Regions from separate parts of the Geobacillus sp. BK01 genome, predicted to be linked through region 3. Evidence: predicted binding sites of a transcription regulator. Region 3 holds the regulator's gene; each other region holds the start of a gene.
The links. The regulator LexA, encoded in region 3, represses DNA repair genes until DNA is damaged. The targets are predictions, from matches to a motif close to CGAACATATGTTCG.
Positions count from the first base shown of each region.

Region 1: a site for LexA is predicted at 1,542-1,555, ahead of recN (DNA repair protein RecN). Genes of this name have one in related genera too.
Region 2: a site for LexA is predicted at 1,425-1,438, ahead of uvrB (excinuclease ABC subunit UvrB). Genes of this name have one in related genera too.

Region 1 is NZ_JBQPTH010000001.1:320,271-323,526, forward strand. It holds gene dxs (1-deoxy-D-xylulose-5-phosphate synthase) at 1-84, shown strand, start outside; gene ACTVDO_RS01690 (TlyA family RNA methyltransferase) at 91-939, shown strand; gene ahrC (transcriptional regulator AhrC/ArgR) at 1,021-1,470, shown strand; gene recN (DNA repair protein RecN) at 1,614-3,256, shown strand, end outside.
Region 2 is NZ_JBQPTH010000009.1:49,312-52,567, forward strand. It holds gene uvrB (excinuclease ABC subunit UvrB) at 1-1,354, opposite strand, end outside; gene ACTVDO_RS11035 (CsbA family protein) at 1,531-1,752, opposite strand; gene ACTVDO_RS11040 (PDZ domain-containing protein) at 1,769-2,941, opposite strand; gene ACTVDO_RS11045 (MerR family transcriptional regulator) at 3,159-3,256, shown strand, end outside.
Region 3 is NZ_JBQPTH010000005.1:171,740-174,995, forward strand. It holds gene ACTVDO_RS07885 (MerR family transcriptional regulator) at 1-170, shown strand, start outside; gene glnA (type I glutamate--ammonia ligase) at 212-1,546, shown strand; gene lexA (transcriptional repressor LexA) at 1,609-2,232, opposite strand; gene yneA (cell division suppressor protein YneA) at 2,388-2,693, shown strand; gene ACTVDO_RS07905 (YneB family resolvase-like protein) at 2,712-3,256, shown strand, end outside.

The DNA.
Region 1 (3,256 bases), on a different contig from region 3:
CTGCTGCGCGAAATTGGGCTGACGGCAGCCCATGTCGCTGACCGCATTAAAACGATCATGCCAAGAAAACAAAAAAGGGCTTGAGACATGATGAAAGGAAAAAAAGAACGGCTCGATGTGTTGCTTGTCGAACGCGGGTTGGCGGAAACGCGGGAAAAGGCGAAGCGGGCGATCATGGCCGGACTCGTCTATTCAAACGACGTCCGACTCGAGAAGCCCGGGGAAAAAGTGCCAGCTGACATCCCGCTTGAGGTGAAAGGCAATCCGCTTCCGTACGTCAGCCGCGGCGGTTTAAAACTCGAAAAAGCGTTGCGCGAGTTTCACATTCGTGTCGAACATAAAATTGTGCTTGATATCGGCGCCTCGACCGGCGGTTTCACCGATTGCGCTTTACAAAACGGGGCGAGACTATCGTACGCTGTTGACGTCGGCTACAATCAGCTCGCTTGGAAGCTGCGCCAAGACGAGCGCGTCGTTGTGATGGAGCGGACGAACTTCCGCTACGTGACGCCCGATTTGTTTACGAAAGGGCTGCCGGAAGTGGCGGTTATCGATGTGTCGTTCATTTCGCTTCGTCTCATTTTGCCGGTTGTGAAAACAGTCCTTGTGCCGGGCGGTGATGTAATCGCCCTCGTCAAGCCGCAGTTTGAAGCCGGCAAAGAAAACGTCGGCAAAAAAGGGATCGTCCGCGACCCGGACGTCCATCGGGACGTGCTCGAGTCGATCGTTCAATTTGCCTGTGCGGAAGGATTCGACGTTCTCCATTTGTCGTATTCACCGATCACCGGCGGCGATGGGAATATCGAGTTTTTGCTTCATGCCGTCTATCCCGGGGGAGGCCGGAAGGGGGAAAACCGCCTTTCAGTGCCGATCGCCCGCATTGTGAACGAGGCGCACGACCGCCTGCGGACAAAGGAGCGGGAATCAGGTGCTGAATAAGCATCCTCGGCGGAACGCGGTGAACCCCCCGAGGCTGGGGCCGGAAAGCCGGCATCTTGGAAAGCGAGGAGGTGGCGCAACTTGAACAAAGGGCAAAGGCATATTAAAATTCGCGAAATTATTATGAACAATGACATCGAAACGCAAGATGAGCTCGTCGACCGGCTGAAAGAAGCCGGCTTTAACGTCACCCAGGCGACCGTCTCGCGCGACATTAAAGAGATGCAGCTTGTCAAAGTGCCGATGGCCAACGGACGTTATAAATACAGCCTTCCGTCCGATCAGCGTTTCAATCCGCTGCAGAAGCTGAAACGAGCGCTTGTTGACGTGTTCATTAAGCTTGATGGAACCGGCAACTTGCTCGTGCTGCGGACGCTGCCGGGCAACGCCCACGCCATCGGGGTGTTGCTTGACAACCTGGATTGGAATGAAATCGTCGGCACGATTTGCGGCGACGATACATGTTTAATCATTTGCCGGACGCCAAAAGACGCCAAAAAAGTGTCGAACCAGCTGTTGTCCATGCTTTAACCGAGGACCGGCCCGATGTTCCGCCCTGCGCCAGGGAGAAGGAAAACGGGAACGGTCCTCGCTTGTCAATTCGAACGTATGTGCTATAATAAGGGGTAAGATAGGCAAGACATACGTGATTCGAATGTTCAAGGGGTGATGAAATGCTCGCCGAGCTGTCGATTAAAAATTTTGCCATTATTGAATCGCTCTCGTTGTCGTTTGATAAAGGGCTGACAGTGTTAACCGGCGAAACAGGGGCTGGTAAATCGATCATCATCGATGCGATTCATTTATTGATCGGCGGGCGCGGTTCCGCCGAGTTTGTTCGTTTCGGCGCGGAAAAGGCGGAAATCGAAGGGCTGTTTTTGCTTGACGATAACCGCCATCCGTGCTGCCAAAAATGCGCCGAGGTCGGCATCGATGTGAACGAAGGGATGGTCGTTTTGCGCCGTGACATTTTAGCCAATGGCAAAAGCGTCTGCCGCATTAACGGCAAGCTGGTGACGACAGCCGTATTGCGCGACATCGGGGCGACGCTTGTCGACATTCACGGCCAGCATGAACACCAAGAGTTGATGGATCCGTCCCGCCACTTACCGCTTCTTGACGAATTCGGCGGCGCGGAGGTGGCGGAGGCGCTCGCCCGCTATCGCGCCGTGTATAAGCAGCATGAGGCGTTGGTGAAAAAGTTAAAAAAGCTAAGTGAAAATGAGCAACAAATGGCGCATCGGCTCGATTTATTGACATTCCAGCTGCGGGAAATCGAGCAGGCAACGCTCGAGCCGGGGGAAGACGAACGGCTGATGGAAGAAAAAGTGCGCATCGTCAACTTTCAAAAGATATACGGGGCCATCCAGAAGAGCTATGAAGCGCTCGCCGGTGAAGGGCGCGGCCTTGACTCAATCGGGGAGGCGATGATCCAGCTCGATGACGTCGCCGCGATGGACGCATCGCTCAAAGAGGCGCATGAAACGGTGGCCAACAGCTACTATTTGCTCGAGGACGTCATGTACAAGCTGCGCGATCAGCTTGAGGAGCTCGAATACGACCCGGCGCGGCTTGACGCCATTGAAAGCCGCCTCGCCGAAATCCAGCAGTTAAAGCGGAAATACGGCGCCACGATCGCCGACATTTTGCAATACGCTGGGGCGATTGCGGAGGAAATCGAGACAATTGAAAACCGCGAGACGCATGTGCACGAGCTTGAACGGCAGCTCGCGGCAGTGACGGGTGATTTGCTTGTTGAGGCGAAACATGTGACCAACGTCCGCCAGGCGTACGCCCGGGATTTGATTGGGCGCATTCACCAAGAGTTGAAAGATTTGTACATGGAGAAGACACAGTTTGACATTCTCTTTGCGAAGCGTGAAGGACCGCTTGATGCTCCGTTAGTCGATGGCGTGCCGGTGAAGTTTCATGAAGATGGCATCGACGCCGTTGAGTTTTACATCTCAACGAACGTCGGCGAGCCGTTGAAACCGCTCGTTAAAGTTGCTTCAGGCGGGGAGCTGTCACGTATTATGTTGGCGTTGAAAACGATCTTTTCCAAGCATCAAGGGGTGACCTCGATTATTTTCGACGAGGTGGACACGGGCGTCAGCGGCCGCGTCGCCCAGGCGATCGCCGAAAAAATTTACCGCATCGCCAGCGGTTCACAAGTGCTATGTATTTCTCACCTGCCGCAAGTGGCCGCCATGGCGGATACGCATTTATTGATCGCCAAAGAAACGGACGGAACGCGGACGAAAACAGTGGTGAAAAAGTTGGATGAGGAGGAGAAGGTAAAAGAAATCGGGCGGATGAT
Region 2 (3,256 bases), on a different contig from region 3:
TCGTGACCAACGTCCGCTCGTTCCGCTCGACGCGTTCGCGGATTTCCCCGATCAAATCGTCAATTTGCCCTTCGATCGGACGGACGTCAATCGTTGGATCCAACAGCCCGGTCGGGCGGATGATTTGTTCAACGACTCCCGGGCTATGTTCGAGCTCGTACGGCCCCGGCGTCGCCGAGACGTAAATGATTTGATTGATTTTTTGCTCGAACTCTTCAAACGTGAGCGGACGGTTGTCCAGCGCCGACGGCAGGCGGAAGCCGTGGTCGACGAGCACTTGCTTGCGCGCCCGGTCGCCGTTGTACATGCCGCGCAGCTGCGGCAAGGTGACGTGCGACTCATCAATGATGATCAAAAAATCGTCCGGAAAGTAGTCAAGCAGCGTATACGGCGTCGACCCCGGCGGCCGGAGCGCCAAATGGCGCGAATAGTTTTCAATCCCGGAACAAAAGCCCATCTCGCGCATCATTTCCAAATCATAGCGCGTCCGCTGCTCCAGCCGCTGCGCCTCCAAAAGCTTCCCTTGTCCGCGCAGCTCGGCGAGCCGCTCTTCCAGCTCTTTTTCAATGTTCTCGATCGCAATCCGCATTTTCTCCTCGCGCGTGACGAAGTGCGACGCCGGAAAAATGGCGACATGCTCGCGCTCGCCGAGCACTTCGCCGGTGAACGCGTCCACCTCGCGGATGCGCTCAATTTCATCGCCGAAAAACTCGATGCGAATGCAATGTTCATCGCGCGACGCCGGGAAAATTTCCACCACATCGCCGCGGACGCGAAACGTGCCGCGCCGAAAGTCGATGTCATTGCGGTCGTACTGAATGTCAACGAGCCGCCGCAGCAGCACGTTGCGCTCGATTTCCATCCCGACGCGCAATGAAACGACAAGCTCGCGGTATTCTTCCGGCGACCCTAAGCCGTAAATGCAGGAGACGCTGGCGACGATAATGACGTCCCGACGCTCAAACAAGGCTGATGTCGCCGAGTGCCGCAATTTGTCGATTTCATCGTTGATTTTCGCATCCTTTTCAATATACGTATCCGTCTGCGGCACGTACGCTTCCGGCTGATAGTAATCGTAATAGCTGACAAAATATTCGACGGCGTTATGCGGGAAAAACTCTTTCAGCTCGCTGTACAATTGACCGGCGAGCGTTTTGTTGTGGGCGATGACGAGCGTCGGCTTGTTCACTTGGGCGATCACGTTCGAGATCGTAAACGTTTTGCCCGTCCCCGTCGCCCCCAGCAACGTTTGGTGCTTCACCCCGCCCTTGACGCCTTCGACTAGTTTCTCAATCGCTTGCGGCTGATCGCCTTGCGGTTTGTATGGTGACACTAATTGAAAACGGTTGTCCACCGTTTCTCCTCCTTCTTCAATCCATCTTTCCCCATTGTATCATATCCTCTGCGCAGATGCACAAAAAATGCGAACTGGTATTCGTTCCAATCCGCACAGCGATTTCCATTCCGTCAGGCCGCTTCCAGCTGCATAGGCGAAAAAGCGGACCGCTGCAGATGGGGTCCGCTTCTCCGTTATTTCTTTAAGTTGTCCAGCATGCGCCCCGCCAACAGAAAGCCGGCAATCGTTGACGCAATATCGGCGACGATTTCGTGCAGCTCATCCGTATACCCTTTGGCATACGAAGCGACAAGCAAGGCAACGGTCAACAACAACGCAATGTAACGGTTGTACGTCACCCGCGCAAACAGCAACATCAGAAGGCACGGGATGACAAGGGCAGCGAGAAACCACATACGCGTCTAGTCTCCTTTACGACACAGCTTCGGACGCCGAAGCGCCCCGGTGATGGACGAACAGCAGGCCAAGTTCATGGTGGCCGTCTTCATACACCGCTCCTTGGACGAAGCGGATCTCGCCGTTATGGCTGATGACTTCCAGCTTGCAAAACGCGCGGTTGCGCTGGAGCGCCTCGTAAAACTCGGCCTCCGTCTGCACGGGAACACCGTTTGCCTTCACAACCACTTCCCCGATGCGCAGTCCCATTTTTTCCGCTTTGGAATTCGGAAGCACCCCGACGATCACCACACCTTGCGCATGGCGGGCAAACCGGGGCGGGCGGGCGCGGTCGGCGCGGTGACCGGAAAAGGCGATCCACTCCCGCCCGATGATGGCTGCAGCTCCTGCAGCGGCCGCCAGCAACGGATGCCAGATCCCCGGAACAGCCAGCACGGCGGCAACCCAAGCGAGGCGAAGCACGCGCCGCCCCTCTTCCCGGGCTGCTTCCGCCGGCAGCACGTGCTGCCGGCGCTGTGAAAAGCCGAGAAGAAACGGCACAAGCCAAAACGAATAGCCGTCCCCGGCCGGAATAAGCGGCCACCACGCACCCGGCGGCAACGCGCCGTCGGAGACCGGCAGCACGACCGGCACAAACCAAAACCGCTGCGTCCACTGCATGCCGACGATCATCCCGCGCTTGCTTCTCGCAAGCTGCGGCGAGACCGCCCCGTTTTGCGAACGGAGGATGAGCCATCCTTCCGCCAACAGCAGCAACACAAGCAGGGCGGCAAGCGCCCCTCCATCCGCCGCGCCGTCCGGCAACAGCCGGGCGGCAAGCCCGCTTGACCCTGCCAAGCCGAGCAAGACGAGCGCTCCGCCCACCGTATAGGCCGGTGAAAGGAGGCGCGCCTCCATCGTCAAGCCGAGCAGGATCGTCAACCCCGTCACCGCCCACACCGCACCCGGCGGCAACGCGAGCCCGATGCCGGACGCAACGGCGGACAGCACAGCGCCCGCTGCCCATCCCCACGTCCAAAGCCCGCGCCATTCTTGCCCCATCCGATGAACGCGCACATGAAAATCACGACGCTCCCGCTTTACTCGTCGCCATCCGGCGGCAAGGGCTAAAAGAATACCATAATAAAGGAGCGGCTGCCGCCATACGCCCGCAATCCCTTCCAGCCATTCCAACCCCCATGTTGCCATCCGCTTCCCCCCGCTTCGTTCATCAGTCTATATCTTTTATTCTACCAAACGGCCGGAACAAATCCCATGCCTGCCGCCATCTTTTTTGTCCGGATGGCGAATTTGTGCCGTTTTCCACTTTCTTTGCCGAATGAGCACTAGTTTTGTCGGTCAGGCAGGATTTTCGATGAACATAGAAAAAGGATATAACAGAAGATGAAAAAGGAGGAGTGGAACGATGGAATTAAAAACGCCTGACGTTGCCGCCCGTCTCGGAGTGTCGCCCAAAACGGTTCAGCGCTGGGTGCGGAAATACAATATTCCGCTGCAGAAAAA
Region 3 (3,256 bases):
CCGCCCGGCAAGAAGGGCGCCGCGAGCAGCCGGAAAAAGTTGAAAAAGTAGGGAGACCGAAGCTGTCAGACGAGGAGCTGCGCGAAATGTTGCGGACGGAGCTGCTGCAGGCCGGGCGATTCCAGCGCGCATCGCTTCGCCAAGGAGATCTCGCTCGCTTCTTTCACTAATGACTAGGAAATGATTTCGGAGCCGGGGAGGAGTTGTCAACATGGCAAAATATACGCGCGAAGACATTATGCGCATCGTCAAAGAAGAAAACGTCAAGTACATTCGCCTGCAATTTACGGATATTTTAGGCACGATCAAAAACGTCGAAATTCCGGTTAGCCAAATCGAAAAAGCGCTCAACAACAAAATGATGTTTGACGGGTCGTCGATCGAAGGATTCGTCCGCATCGAAGAATCGGATATGTATTTGTATCCGGATTTGGATACGTTTGTCATTTTTCCGTGGACGTCAGAAAAAGGGAAAGTCGCCCGCTTCATTTGCGACATTTACAATGCGGATGGCACGCCGTTTGAAGGCTGCCCGCGCTACAACTTAAAACGCGTGTTGAAGGAAATGGAAGCGCTCGGCTTTACAGCGTTCAACTTAGGGGCGGAGCCGGAGTTTTTCCTTTTCAAGCTTGATGAACACGGGCGTCCGACGATGGAACTGAATGACCGTGGCGGCTATTTCGATTTGGCGCCGACGGATTTGGGTGAAAACTGCCGGCGCGACATCGTGCTTGAGCTTGAAGAAATGGGTTTTGAAATCGAAGCATCGCACCACGAGGTCGCCCCAGGGCAGCATGAGATCGATTTTAAATATGCCCACGCCATTAAAGCGTGCGACGACATTCAAACGTTTAAGCTCGTCGTCAAAACGATTGCCCGCAAACATGGGCTGCATGCGACGTTTATGCCGAAGCCGATTTTCGGTATTAACGGTTCGGGAATGCACTGCAACTTGTCGTTGTTCCGCAACAACGAAAACGCCTTTTTTGATCCGAACGGCGATTTGCAGCTGAGCGATACAGCGCGGCAGTTTATCGCTGGTGTGCTGAAACATGCGCCGAATTTTACGGCGGTGACCAATCCGACGGTCAACTCGTACAAGCGGCTCGTTCCGGGCTATGAGGCGCCGTGTTACGTTGCTTGGTCGGCGCGCAACCGCAGCCCGCTCATCCGCATCCCGGCTTCGCGCGGCATGAGCACGCGCATCGAAGTGCGCAGCGTCGATCCGGCAGCGAACCCGTATTTGGCGATGGCTGTGCTGTTGGCGGCAGGGCTTGACGGCATTCGCAACAAGCTCACTCCTCCGGCGCCGGTTGACCGAAACATTTACGTCATGACGAAAGAAGAGCGGCTCGAAGAAGGGATTGTTGATTTGCCGGCGACGCTGATCGAAGCGCTTGAAAACTTGAAATCGGACGAGGTGATCGTCCATGCGCTTGGCAAGCATTTATTCGAGCATTTCGTCGAAGCGAAAGAAATCGAGTGGGATATGTATCGGACAACGGTCCATCAATGGGAGTTGGACCAATATATGGAGCTGTACTAATCGAAAAGCTGCCCCGACAAACGGGGCAGCTTTTGTTATGGCGCGCGGCGCCGGCCGGACCCTTAGTCGATCAGGCGATACACGCCGATCACTTTGCCAAGAATCGTGCAATGACGAACGATGATCGGTGCGAGATGGATGTTTTCCGGCTGCAGGCGGATATGGTCTTTTTCTTTGAAAAACCGTTTTACCGTTGCTTCGTTTTCCTCCGTCATGGCGACGACGATGTCGCCGTTATTGGCGGACGACTGTTGGCGGACGATCACATAGTCGCCGTCCAAAATGCCGGCTTCGATCATGCTGTCGCCCATCACCTCGAGCATAAACAACGGTTCCTCGCCGGCGGCGAGCCGCTTCGGCAGCGGGAAATAGTCGTCAATGTTCTCGACAGCCGTGATCGGCTGTCCGGCTGTCACTTTGCCGATGACCGGCACCGAAATGATCTCCCCTTTTTCCCCCGCTTTTTCCGTATCGCTGTCCAAAATTTCAATGGCGCGCGGTTTCGTCGGGTCGCGGCGGATGTATCCTTTGCTCTCAAGGCGCGCAAGATGGCCGTGGACGGTTGAACTCGACGCCAAACCGACCGCTTCCCCGATTTCCCTTACCGACGGAGGATAGCCTTTCGTTTTCACTTCCTGCTTGATAAACTCTAAAATTTGTTGCTGCCGCTTGGACAGTTTCGTCATCCTTTTTCACACCTCTTGCCACATCATTTGCTTTCATTATAGCATGGGAGAACGAGAAAAACAAACATAAGTTCGAATTTTTTTGTTGACGCAAACAAACGTTCTTGATTATAATGGAGAAAAAACGAACAAATATTCTAGGTGAGGGTGGGGACATGAAAAAAGCACTGATGCACTATCTCGTTTTTTCGGCCTTGCTCGCGTTAACGCTCGCGGCATTCGTTTATGCCGGCAGTCCGGTCGATCGAAATGCATACATGACTGTCACCGTTGCTCCCGGTGACACGCTTTGGGGGTTGGCGAAACAGTATGAAGGGGAACACGGGCTGTCACCGAACGAGTTTATCCGCTGGGTGGTAGAGGTAAACCATCTGCTGAGCTCGCGCCTTACGGCAGGTGAACAAATCGTTATTCCTGTGTTAAAATCAAAGCAGGACGGCTCGTTGGCCGTCAGGCGGTGACAGAAAGAAGGGGTTGCCATGAAGGCGGTCATTTACTGCCGCGTCAGTACGGACAAAACAGAACAGGAAACGTCGCTGGCACGGCAACGCGCCGAACTGGAGAAGCTGGCAAAAGAGTGCGGCTTTGATGTCATCCAAGTGATCGCCGAGCAGGCGAGCGGCTATGAAGCCGACCGCGACGGGGTGCTCGAGCTGCTTGCACTTTGTGAAGAAGGCGCGGTCGACGCCTTGCTCATTCAAGATGAAACGCGGCTTGGACGCGGCCACGCGCGCATGGCCGTGCTGCATTGCTTGAAAAAACGGGGCGTGAAAATCTACAGCGCCAGCCATCGCGGCGAGATGCCGCTGTCAGAGGCAGATGAAATGGTGCTGTCGATCATCGCCATCGTGGAGGAGTACCAACGAAAAATACATAATGCAAAAATTAAGCGCGGCATGCAGCGGGCTATCGAGCGCGGCTACCGGCCGGAGCGGAACTTGGCGCGCCGCGGTGAAAACGCCGGGCGCGACCGGATTGAACTGCCGGTTGAGGAAATCGTCCGCTTGCGCGGGCGCGGCTTGAC